Regions from separate parts of the Reyranella sp. genome, predicted to be linked through region 2. Evidence: predicted binding sites of a transcription regulator. Region 2 holds the regulator's gene; the other holds the start of a gene.
The links. Region 2 encodes HrcA, which represses chaperone genes, less so after heat shock. Its sites were predicted from a motif close to GTTAGCACTCNCNNNNNGNGAGTGCTAAC; they were not measured.
Positions count from the first base shown of each region.

Region 1 (4,413 bases), 1.4 Mb from region 2:
CGTCGAAGCCGGCGTTCTCGGCGATCTGGCGGACCGGCGACTGCAGTGCGCGGCGCACGATCTCGACGCCGACCTTCTGGTCGTCATTGGCCGTCCGCAGCTTGTCGAGGGCACGGATCGCGTAGAGGAGAGCAGCGCCGCCGCCGGCGACGACACCCTCTTCGACCGCCGCCTTGGTGGCGTGCATGGCGTCGTCAACGCGGTCCTTCTTCTCCTTGACCTCGACTTCGGTCGCGCCGCCCACCTTGATGATGGCGACACCGCCCGCGAGCTTGGCCAGGCGCTCCTGGAGCTTCTCACGGTCGTAGTCCGAGGTGGTCTCCTCGATCTGGGCGCGGATCTGGCTGATGCGGCCTTCGAGATCCGCCTTCTTGCCCGAGCCGTCGACGATCGTGGTGTTTTCCTTCTCGACGATGACCTTCTTGGCCTTGCCGAGCATGTCGAGCGTGACGTTCTCGAGCTTGATGCCGAGGTCCTCGGAGATCAGCTGACCGCCGGTCAGGATCGCCATGTCCTCGAGCATCGCCTTGCGGCGATCACCGAAGCCCGGCGCCTTGACGGCAGCGATCTTGAGACCGCCGCGCAGCTTGTTGACGACCAGGGTGGCCAGCGCCTCGCCCTCGACGTCCTCGGCCACGATCAGCAGCGGCTTGCCCGACTGCACGACCGCCTCGAGCACCGGCAGCATCGCCTGCAGGCCCGAGAGCTTCTTCTCGAACAGCAGGATGTACGGCGAGTCGAGCTCGGCGATCATCTTGTCGGCGTTGGTGATGAAGTACGGCGAGAGATAGCCGCGGTCGAACTGCATGCCCTCGACGACGTCGAGCTCGGTGTCGAGGCTCTTGGCCTCTTCCACCGTGATCACGCCCTCGTTGCCGACACGCTTCATCGCTTCGGCGATCATCTTGCCAATCGACTTGTCGCCGTTGGCCGAGATGGTGCCGACCTGGGCCACTTCGTCGGTGCCGGTGATCTTCTTGGCGCGCGCCTTGATGTCGTTCACCGCCGCCTCGACCGCCAGGTCGATGCCGCGCTTGAGGTCCATCGGGTTCATGCCGGCCGCGACCGACTTCACGCCCTCGCGCACGATCGCCTGGGCGAGAACGGTCGCCGTCGTCGTGCCGTCGCCGGCGATGTCGTTGGTCTTCGAGGCCACTTCGCGCACCATTTGGGCGCCCATGTTCTCGAACTTGTCGGCGAGCTCGATCTCCTTGGCGACGGTGACGCCGTCCTTGGTGATGCGCGGAGCGCCGAAGCTCTTGTCGAGAACGACGTTACGACCCTTCGGGCCGAGCGTGACCTTCACCGCGTCGGCGAGAATGTCGACGCCGCGCAGCATGCGCTGGCGGGCATCGCCGCTAAAACGGACTTCCTTGGCTGCCATTGTTCAAATTCCTCTTTGGATATGTCTGGATTGGTCGGATCGGAAGCGCTCGCGCACTTCAGGAAGTGCTCAGGCCGCCTTCTTCATGGCGGGGGAACCTTCGACGATCCCCATGATGTCGCTTTCCTTCATGATCAGGTACTCGATGCCGTCGAGCTTGACCTCGGTGCCCGACCACTTGCCGAACAGGATGCGGTCGCCAGCCTTGACGTCGAGCGGCACGAGCGCGCCCTTCTCGTCACGGGCGCCCGGGCCAACGGCCACGACTTCGCCTTCCATCGGCTTTTCCTTGGCGGTGTCCGGAATGATGATGCCGCCCTTGGTCTTGCCTTCTTCCTCGACGCGCTTGACCACGACTCGGTCGTGAAGCGGACGGAACTTCATGCTGTAGCCTCCTAAATCCCTCGGTGTGCCTATGCCTGTCAGCACTCTCCTGCGATGAGTGCCAAAGGCGCAGGGGATTTAGGATTGTGCGCAGGTCGAGTCAAGGCAAACGCTGAAAGGTTCCCTCATCTGGCTGTGCAGGTGCGAAGAACCCCTTCGCATTAGCAGCAATCATGCGAGATGGCTGCTAATCCATTGATATGGAACGATTTTTGCTGACTTTTCGTTAAAGGCGCGTGACTATTTCGTTACGTGTAACGTGTCAAGGAGCGACTTGATGGACCGCAGCTTCGTGGCTCAGCTCAACGATTACCGCATCACCACCGCTGAAATTCTGTACTGGATGCCCGACCATAAGCACGTTCTGCAAAGCTATGTCTGGCAGAACCTGGACAAGGCCCCCCGCTTCCCCAACCTGACCAAGTTCCTCGAATTCTGGGAGACCAACCTCGACGGCAAGCTGCACCGTGTCCGCGTGGCGAGCACCCAGCTCATCAAGCCGGCAGAATTCGGTTTCGCATCAGGACTTTATCACCTGCATTGACGGGCGGGCGCAGGCGGGCGGTTTTCGCTGGCGGCATGAACCGGAGAATCGCCCTCCCCCTTTCTGAGCGCCCTGCGATATCGTCATCGGCGGGACCTACGTGCGCGCGGGCCAAGTCCGCGCCCTCGGCATGACGTCCTCCCGACGCGCGCCGCAATATCCCGAAACAGAGGCGATCACCCTTCTGTCCTTCACGGTGCGCAGGCAAGTGCCGGTCGAGATCCAGCGCAAGCTCCCCGGCTGGGGGATGGAGGCGCTGCACAAGCCCGAGGTGCACAAGCGCCCGCTTGAGATCGGCATCACCACGCCGCCGCGCGACTGGGAGATCGCCAGGGCCGAGGCCTTCTTGAAGCGCGAGCGAGAACTCTGGACGAAGTACATCAACCTTGCGAACGTCAAACGCATCACCCGTTCTTCTGTCGCCGACCGCCTCACGGCCGACTAACGCTCGAATAACGCGATGCATGCGAGTGTCCTCCCGCAACAAGCCGGGGGGCGACATGCATTCATCTCGAAGTCTCTTACTCGACCTAAGTCATGGCAAAATCGAAGGCGAGCGCATGGCGGCTCTCGCCTGCATCAATCGGGTCCTGCTGCGGGCAGCCGAGCTGGACTGGGAAAGCGCTTCACTCGACACGCTCGAGGAAATCAAGGACCGGCTGGAAGGGGCCACGCCTTGCGCCAGCCATGACGGGGCCGCGCTTCGCGGCACCTTGACGGCCCTGCGTAGCGCGACCAGCCGGCTGAACGCCGTCGCCGACGTCATGAAGACGCCGACCGACTTCAGTCATCGCATGCCCGTCCTGGTGACCAGTGCCTCGGCGATCGTGGGACAGGTCGCGAAACTCAGGAACGGTAAGCACTAGCCGCCTGGTATTCGGTCGCCGTCCGCTCGACCAGTTCGGCGACCGACGGGATGTCGGCGACGCCCGAGACCGAGTGGCCGGCGCTCCAGATGTCCTTCCAGCGCTTGGCGTTCGGCCTGTCTCGTTCCGCGGCGTTGATGTCCTTGGCGATATCGATCGCGCCACGTTGCGGCAGGTTGTCGGGATCGAGCCCCGCGGCGGCGATCGACGGGCGCAGCATGTTGGTTTCCAGGCCGGTGAAGGCGCGGGTCAGCAGCACGTCGTCGAGCCGGCTCTTCACCAGCATCTGCTTGTACTCGTCCTTCGCCAGGCTCTCGCGCGTAGCGATGAACTTGGTGCCCATGTAGGCGAGGTCGCAACCCAGCGTCTCGGCCGCAGCGATGGCATGGCCGTCGGACATGCCGCCCGCCATCACCACGATGCCGTCCCAGAACTGGCGGACCGCACGGACGAAGGCAAAGGGATTGACCCAGCCGGTCTGGCCGCCCGCGCCGGCCGTCAGCAGCACCAGCCCGTCGACGCCCGCCGCAACCGCCTTCTGTGCATGACGCACCGAGGCGACGTCGGCCAGCACCAGGCAGCCCGCGTCCTTCAACGGCTTCATCACCGGCTCGGGCGAGCCTACCGAAGTGATCACGATCTCCGCCTTCGCACGCAGCACGGCGGCGAGATCGTCCGCCACGCGCGGGTTGGAGCGATGCACGATCAGGTTCGGGCAGAAAGGCGCCGCGCCTCCGGTCGCGGCCTTGATGTCGGCCAGCCACGCATCGAGTTCCTCGACGCTGCGGCAGTTGGCGGTCGGGAAGGAGCCGATCACGCCGGCACGGCACGCGGCTTTGACCAGTGCCGGGCCGGAGACCAAAAACATCGGCGCCGCGATCAGCGGCAGCTTCAGGCGGTTCTTGAGAGCAACAGGCAGTGGCATGGTCGGAGCTTACCTCAAGACGGCGAGAAGCCCGATGCCGGCGACGACCATCGACGCAGCCGTGATCCGGCGCAGGCCGAAGCCTTCCTTCAACACCAGCGTGCCGATGACCGCGCCGAAGATCACGCTGGTCTCGCGCAGCGCCGTGATCGGCCCCAATGGCAGGCTCCTGGCAGCCGCGAGATAGGCCAGGAAGCCGATCACCGAGAGGATGCCCGCCAGCACACCGGTCGCGGCGTGGCGGCGAGCATAGTCGACGAACGCCGCGCGCCGCGTCAGCAGCGCAAAGCCCACCATGACGATGCCGTTG
Region 1 is NZ_OZ257242.1:7,909,933-7,914,345, forward strand. It holds gene groL (chaperonin GroEL) at 1-1,384, opposite strand, end outside; gene groES (co-chaperone GroES) at 1,454-1,768, opposite strand; gene ACQY8M_RS38545 (usg protein) at 2,046-2,312, shown strand; gene ACQY8M_RS38550 (hypothetical protein) at 2,443-2,757, shown strand; gene ACQY8M_RS38555 (hypothetical protein) at 2,873-3,178, shown strand; gene ACQY8M_RS38560 (NAD(P)H-dependent flavin oxidoreductase) at 3,159-4,103, opposite strand; gene ACQY8M_RS38565 (EamA family transporter) at 4,113-4,413, opposite strand, start outside.
Region 1: the regulator HrcA is predicted to act here: its motif matches at 1,806-1,834, upstream of groES (co-chaperone GroES).

Region 2 (4,413 bases):
GCGGCCAGCGCCTTGATCGTGGCGTTGCTCTCGAATGTCGTGCCTGTCTCCGGGGGCGCCGGCAGGCCGAGTTCGGCGGCCGAGACGATTTCCACCCCGAAGCCGGACAGCATGGTGTGGATCTCGTCGGCCTTGCCGCGATTGTGCGTCGCCACGACCAGCTTCGGCAGGACGAAGCGACGCGGCATCAGGCTTTTCCGATCGCCAGCCGCTGCAGCCGCGTCAGTTCGACAACGCCCTTCTTGGCAAGCTCCATCAACTCGACGAACTGCGCCTCGCTGAACGGCTCCTTCTCCGCCGTGCCCTGGACCTCGACGATGCCGCCGGTGCCGGTCAGCACGAAATTGGCGTCGGCGTCGGCCTTCGAGTCCTCGGGGTAGTCGAGGTCGAGCACGGCCGTGCCCTGCCACAGGCCGCACGACACGGCGGCAACCTGGCCGGTGATCGGGTTGGCGGTGAGTTTTCCTTCCTTGATCAGCCATTCGAAGGCGAAATGCAGGGCGACCCAGGAGCCGGTGATGGCGGCGGTGCGCGTGCCGCCGTCGGCCTGCAGCACGTCGCAGTCGATGTTGATCTGGCGCTCGCCCATGGCGGGCAGGCTCACGACGGCGCGCATCGAGCGGCCGATCAGCCGCTGGATCTCCTGCGTGCGGCCGGACTGCTTGCCGCGCGCGGCCTCGCGGTCGCTGCGGGTATGGGTCGAGCGCGGCAGCATGCCGTACTCCGCCGTCACCCAGCCGCGGTTGGTGTTGCGCATCCACGGCGGCACCCGCTCGTCGACCGAGGCGGTGCACAGCACGTGGGTATCGCCGAACTTCACCAGGCAGGAGCCCTCGGCGTGGCGCGAGTAGCCGGGCTCTAGGGAAATCTTGCGAAGCTGGTCGGGGGCGCGGCCGGAAGGGCGCATGATCTGTCTCCTGGGGTCGGGACAGGCGCTTATGGCCAAGTCGGCCGCGGGGGACAAGCGCGGGCCGGTCAGCCCTGCCGTACCATCCAGCCGCGGTGGCGATAGGCGCCCTTGAGCATCCGGAGCATCGTGGCGCCCTGGGCGATGATCAAAGTAGGGATCATCGCCAGCAGGATGGCGGCCTGAATCCTGAGCGGCACCACCCAGGATGTCACCGCCCACACGCCGACGAAGAAAAGCAGATAACCGAGATTGATTGCAAAGGCCTTCGGAAACAGTCGTCCAAAGCCATGCCGCCAGAGGTAGAAGGCGCCGAACAGGCCCGCCCAAAGGTATGACCAGCCGCCGACCTCGACGACGGTCTCATCCCTCGGATGTTCAAATCGATAGCCCCGGAACACGCGATAAACATACTATAGCCATCCGTTTACGGCCCAGTGACGCGTTGACCGCGAAGGCTGCAGTACCTAGGTTTTGTCATGGCTCTTCATCGATTCGGGATGCCCATAGCGACTCTGCCGGATTCGTCCTCGGGTCAGCGTCAGGCCGTAACGCCGATCGCCGCCTTGAACGATCGGGCGCGCGAGGTTCTGCGCCTGGTCGTGGAAAGCTACGTTGAAACCGGCGAGCCCGTCGGATCGCGCGCGCTCACGCGCAAGATCACCGAGACGCTGTCCCCGGCCACGATCCGCAACATCATGGCCGACCTGCAGGATGCCGGGCTGCTTTACGCGCCGCATACCTCGGCCGGCCGGCTGCCGACCAATGCCGGGCTGCGGCTGTTCGTCAACGGCCTGCTCGAAGTCGGAAATATTTCTGACCAGGAGCGCGAGAGCATCGAGGCGCGCTGCACGGCCGCCGGCCGCAGCATGAATGAAGCGCTCGAGCAGGCGACCAGCCTGCTGTCGGGCCTGTCGCGCTGCGCCAGCGTGGTCATGGCGCCCAAGACCGAGCAGCCTCTGAAGCACATCGAGTTCGTGAACCTGGGACCGGGCCGGGCGCTGGTCGTGACGGTCACCCAGTCGGGCCAGGTCGAGAACCGGCTGATCGACACGCCGATCGGCATGCCCGCCTCGGCGCTGACCGAAGCGAGCAACTACCTCAATGCGCGGCTCTCCGGCCGCACCTTCGAGGATGCGCGCAGGCTGATCCTCGAAGACATCAAGCTGAAGCGCGCCGAGCTCAACGACCTCACCGCCCGGGTGATCGAATCCGGCCTCGCGACCTGGGCGGGCGAGCCGGGCGGCGCGCTGATCGTGCGCGGCCAGGCGCGCCTGCTGGAGGACATCACCGCGATCGGCGACCTCGAGCGGGTGCGCCTGCTGTTCGATGCGCTGGAACGCGGCGAGAGCTTCGCCCGCCTGCTCGAGCTCGCCAACAGCGCCGCCGGCGTGCAGATCTTCATCGGCGCCGACAATCCGCTGTTCTCCAACACCGGCTGCTCGATGGTGGTGGCACCGTTCCGCGATTCGCAGGAGCGCATCCTGGGCGCCATCGGCGTGATCGGCCCGACGCGGCTGAACTACGCCCGCATCATCCCGCTGGTCGACTACACGGCGCGGACGATCGGACGGATGGTTGGCTGAGAACGCCGCCGCTCACGCGCTCGCTCAGGCTCTATCCTTGCACCATCGCCGCATCCAGTTCGATGATCTCCGCGTAGATGATCCGGCCGGGTGCCCGCCTGTTCTCCGCATAGTTTGCGGAGATATACTCAAACTCCTCGATCAGCAGCCGATACGCGCCGGGAGCCGGCGCTGTGACGAAGGTAACGCCGCCGGCCCATAGGCCGAGGTCTTTCTGCAACAGCGCATGGCCCTCATAGAGCTGTGTCACGCTTGCTTCGGCTGCCGGGGCGTCATGCCATTCGAGTTCACTTCCGCCCGGCGGCTTCTTCTGGACGCGCACTTGGATGTGAGTGGGCCGCGCCGGCCGGTCCGCTGCGGGTCCGGCTGGAGGTGGCCCGCTGGGCGCGACACCGCTGATGGCGATCCTGAGCGTGCGCGGGTGATGCGGGTCGGCGGTCACGGTCGCCACACGGTCCGGCGTCAGCTGCGCGAACGACGCGAGCGCCACCCGCGATATGCGGGCATCATCCAGCGCGTGCGGCTGATAGCGCACGAGCGCCAGTCGCACGAACGGGGCGTAAGTGGGCCCGTCCCTGAGGTCGATGGTGAGATCGGCGAACCACAGCTTACGCTCGCGGTCGAATTGCGGCTCGAAGCCCACGATGTCGACCCGCCCGGGCTCGCTGTCCGAGATGCGGGCGCTCGCCTCCTCGAGGGAGACGTAGTAGTCGGACGCCAGTGCGTCGGGGAAGTGGCGGGTTTCCGGCACTGCCCGCAGCGGGCCCGTATCCCAAATCGGGTCCATGCCCCACTGCGTGAATACGCTCTTGAACTTGTCACGGTTGGCGTCGTTCAGTGGACCGTTGGCACCGTTCCACAGCGCCACGCCGAGAAGCTCGCCGGTACCTGAAGAGAACCATGGCCTGTTCAGCCAGACGCGCAGACCGCCGCCATAGCGGATGCTGCGCTTCATGTTGGTGTCGCTCTGCCGCTGCCAGCCGAAAGTTGGCACGACGTAACAGATGTCGGGCGCCAGCGGCCGACTGGAGGCCGGCACGTCCACAACAATCGGTGCGCTGGTGCGCGTGAAGTCGAGATCCTGGGCGAAATACTCGCGATAGCGCGAGGTCGCGACGGCGACGTAGCGCACAATATGACGTTTTGTGTCGCCCAACTCGTGGCGTGGTGCCGCGTCCCTTAAATAAAGATCGCCGGCGGCTGCTGGCCCGGCGTTGTCGCCGGCGCGCACCATGGCGATCTGGTCGTGCTCCGGGTCGTAGTACCCGACCCGCCGCGGCGGCGTGCCGGGCGCGGCGAGGTATCCTTCGCGCAGCCGCGTGAGCGGCAGCTCGTCGGCATGCGCCTTGAAGCTCCGTTGGGCCGGCGCGGGTTCGTCCGGCAGGTCGACGGGATCGATCCACTCCGCCAGCAGGTCTACCTTGGCTGTGCTGGCGCCATGGATTCTCACCGCGCCCAGCAAGCAGGTATAGGTCTCGTCCAGGCGACGTGCCGCCACGATCGGCGTCAGCTCCTGTGGATCGGTACGCCCGCGCGAGCGATCGGTCTGAAGGTTGCCCGCACCGGTGGCCTCGCTGCGGTTCAGGTTGAGCGCTGCAAATTCAGGCCGGCCGATCGGCTGTTGGACAGCATGAACCAAGATGAGCAGCGTCGGCGGATTGATCATCCAGTGGCCGCCCTCGACGGCGCGTTGCAGGACATGAGCGATCAGATCGACAGCCTTGCCTGGCATGAGATGTCCCGGCTGTGCGCCGAACACGGCCGCGATGTCCACGAACTCGCGCAGCCACTGCCATTGGCCCATGAGCTTGAGGTCGCCAGACGTCATATAGCTGCTGAGCGGCACCACGGCCGTGCGCCCCTTGGCCAGGAACACGGTGAGCACGCGCTTGGCCGGATCCCACTCGGGTGGCGCGTCGC
Region 2 is NZ_OZ257242.1:1,186,192-1,190,604, reverse strand. It holds gene rdgB (RdgB/HAM1 family non-canonical purine NTP pyrophosphatase) at 1-188, opposite strand, end outside; gene rph (ribonuclease PH) at 188-907, opposite strand; gene ACQY8M_RS05745 (hypothetical protein) at 976-1,308, opposite strand; gene hrcA (heat-inducible transcriptional repressor HrcA) at 1,408-2,493, shown strand; gene ACQY8M_RS05735 (hypothetical protein) at 2,525-4,413, opposite strand, start outside.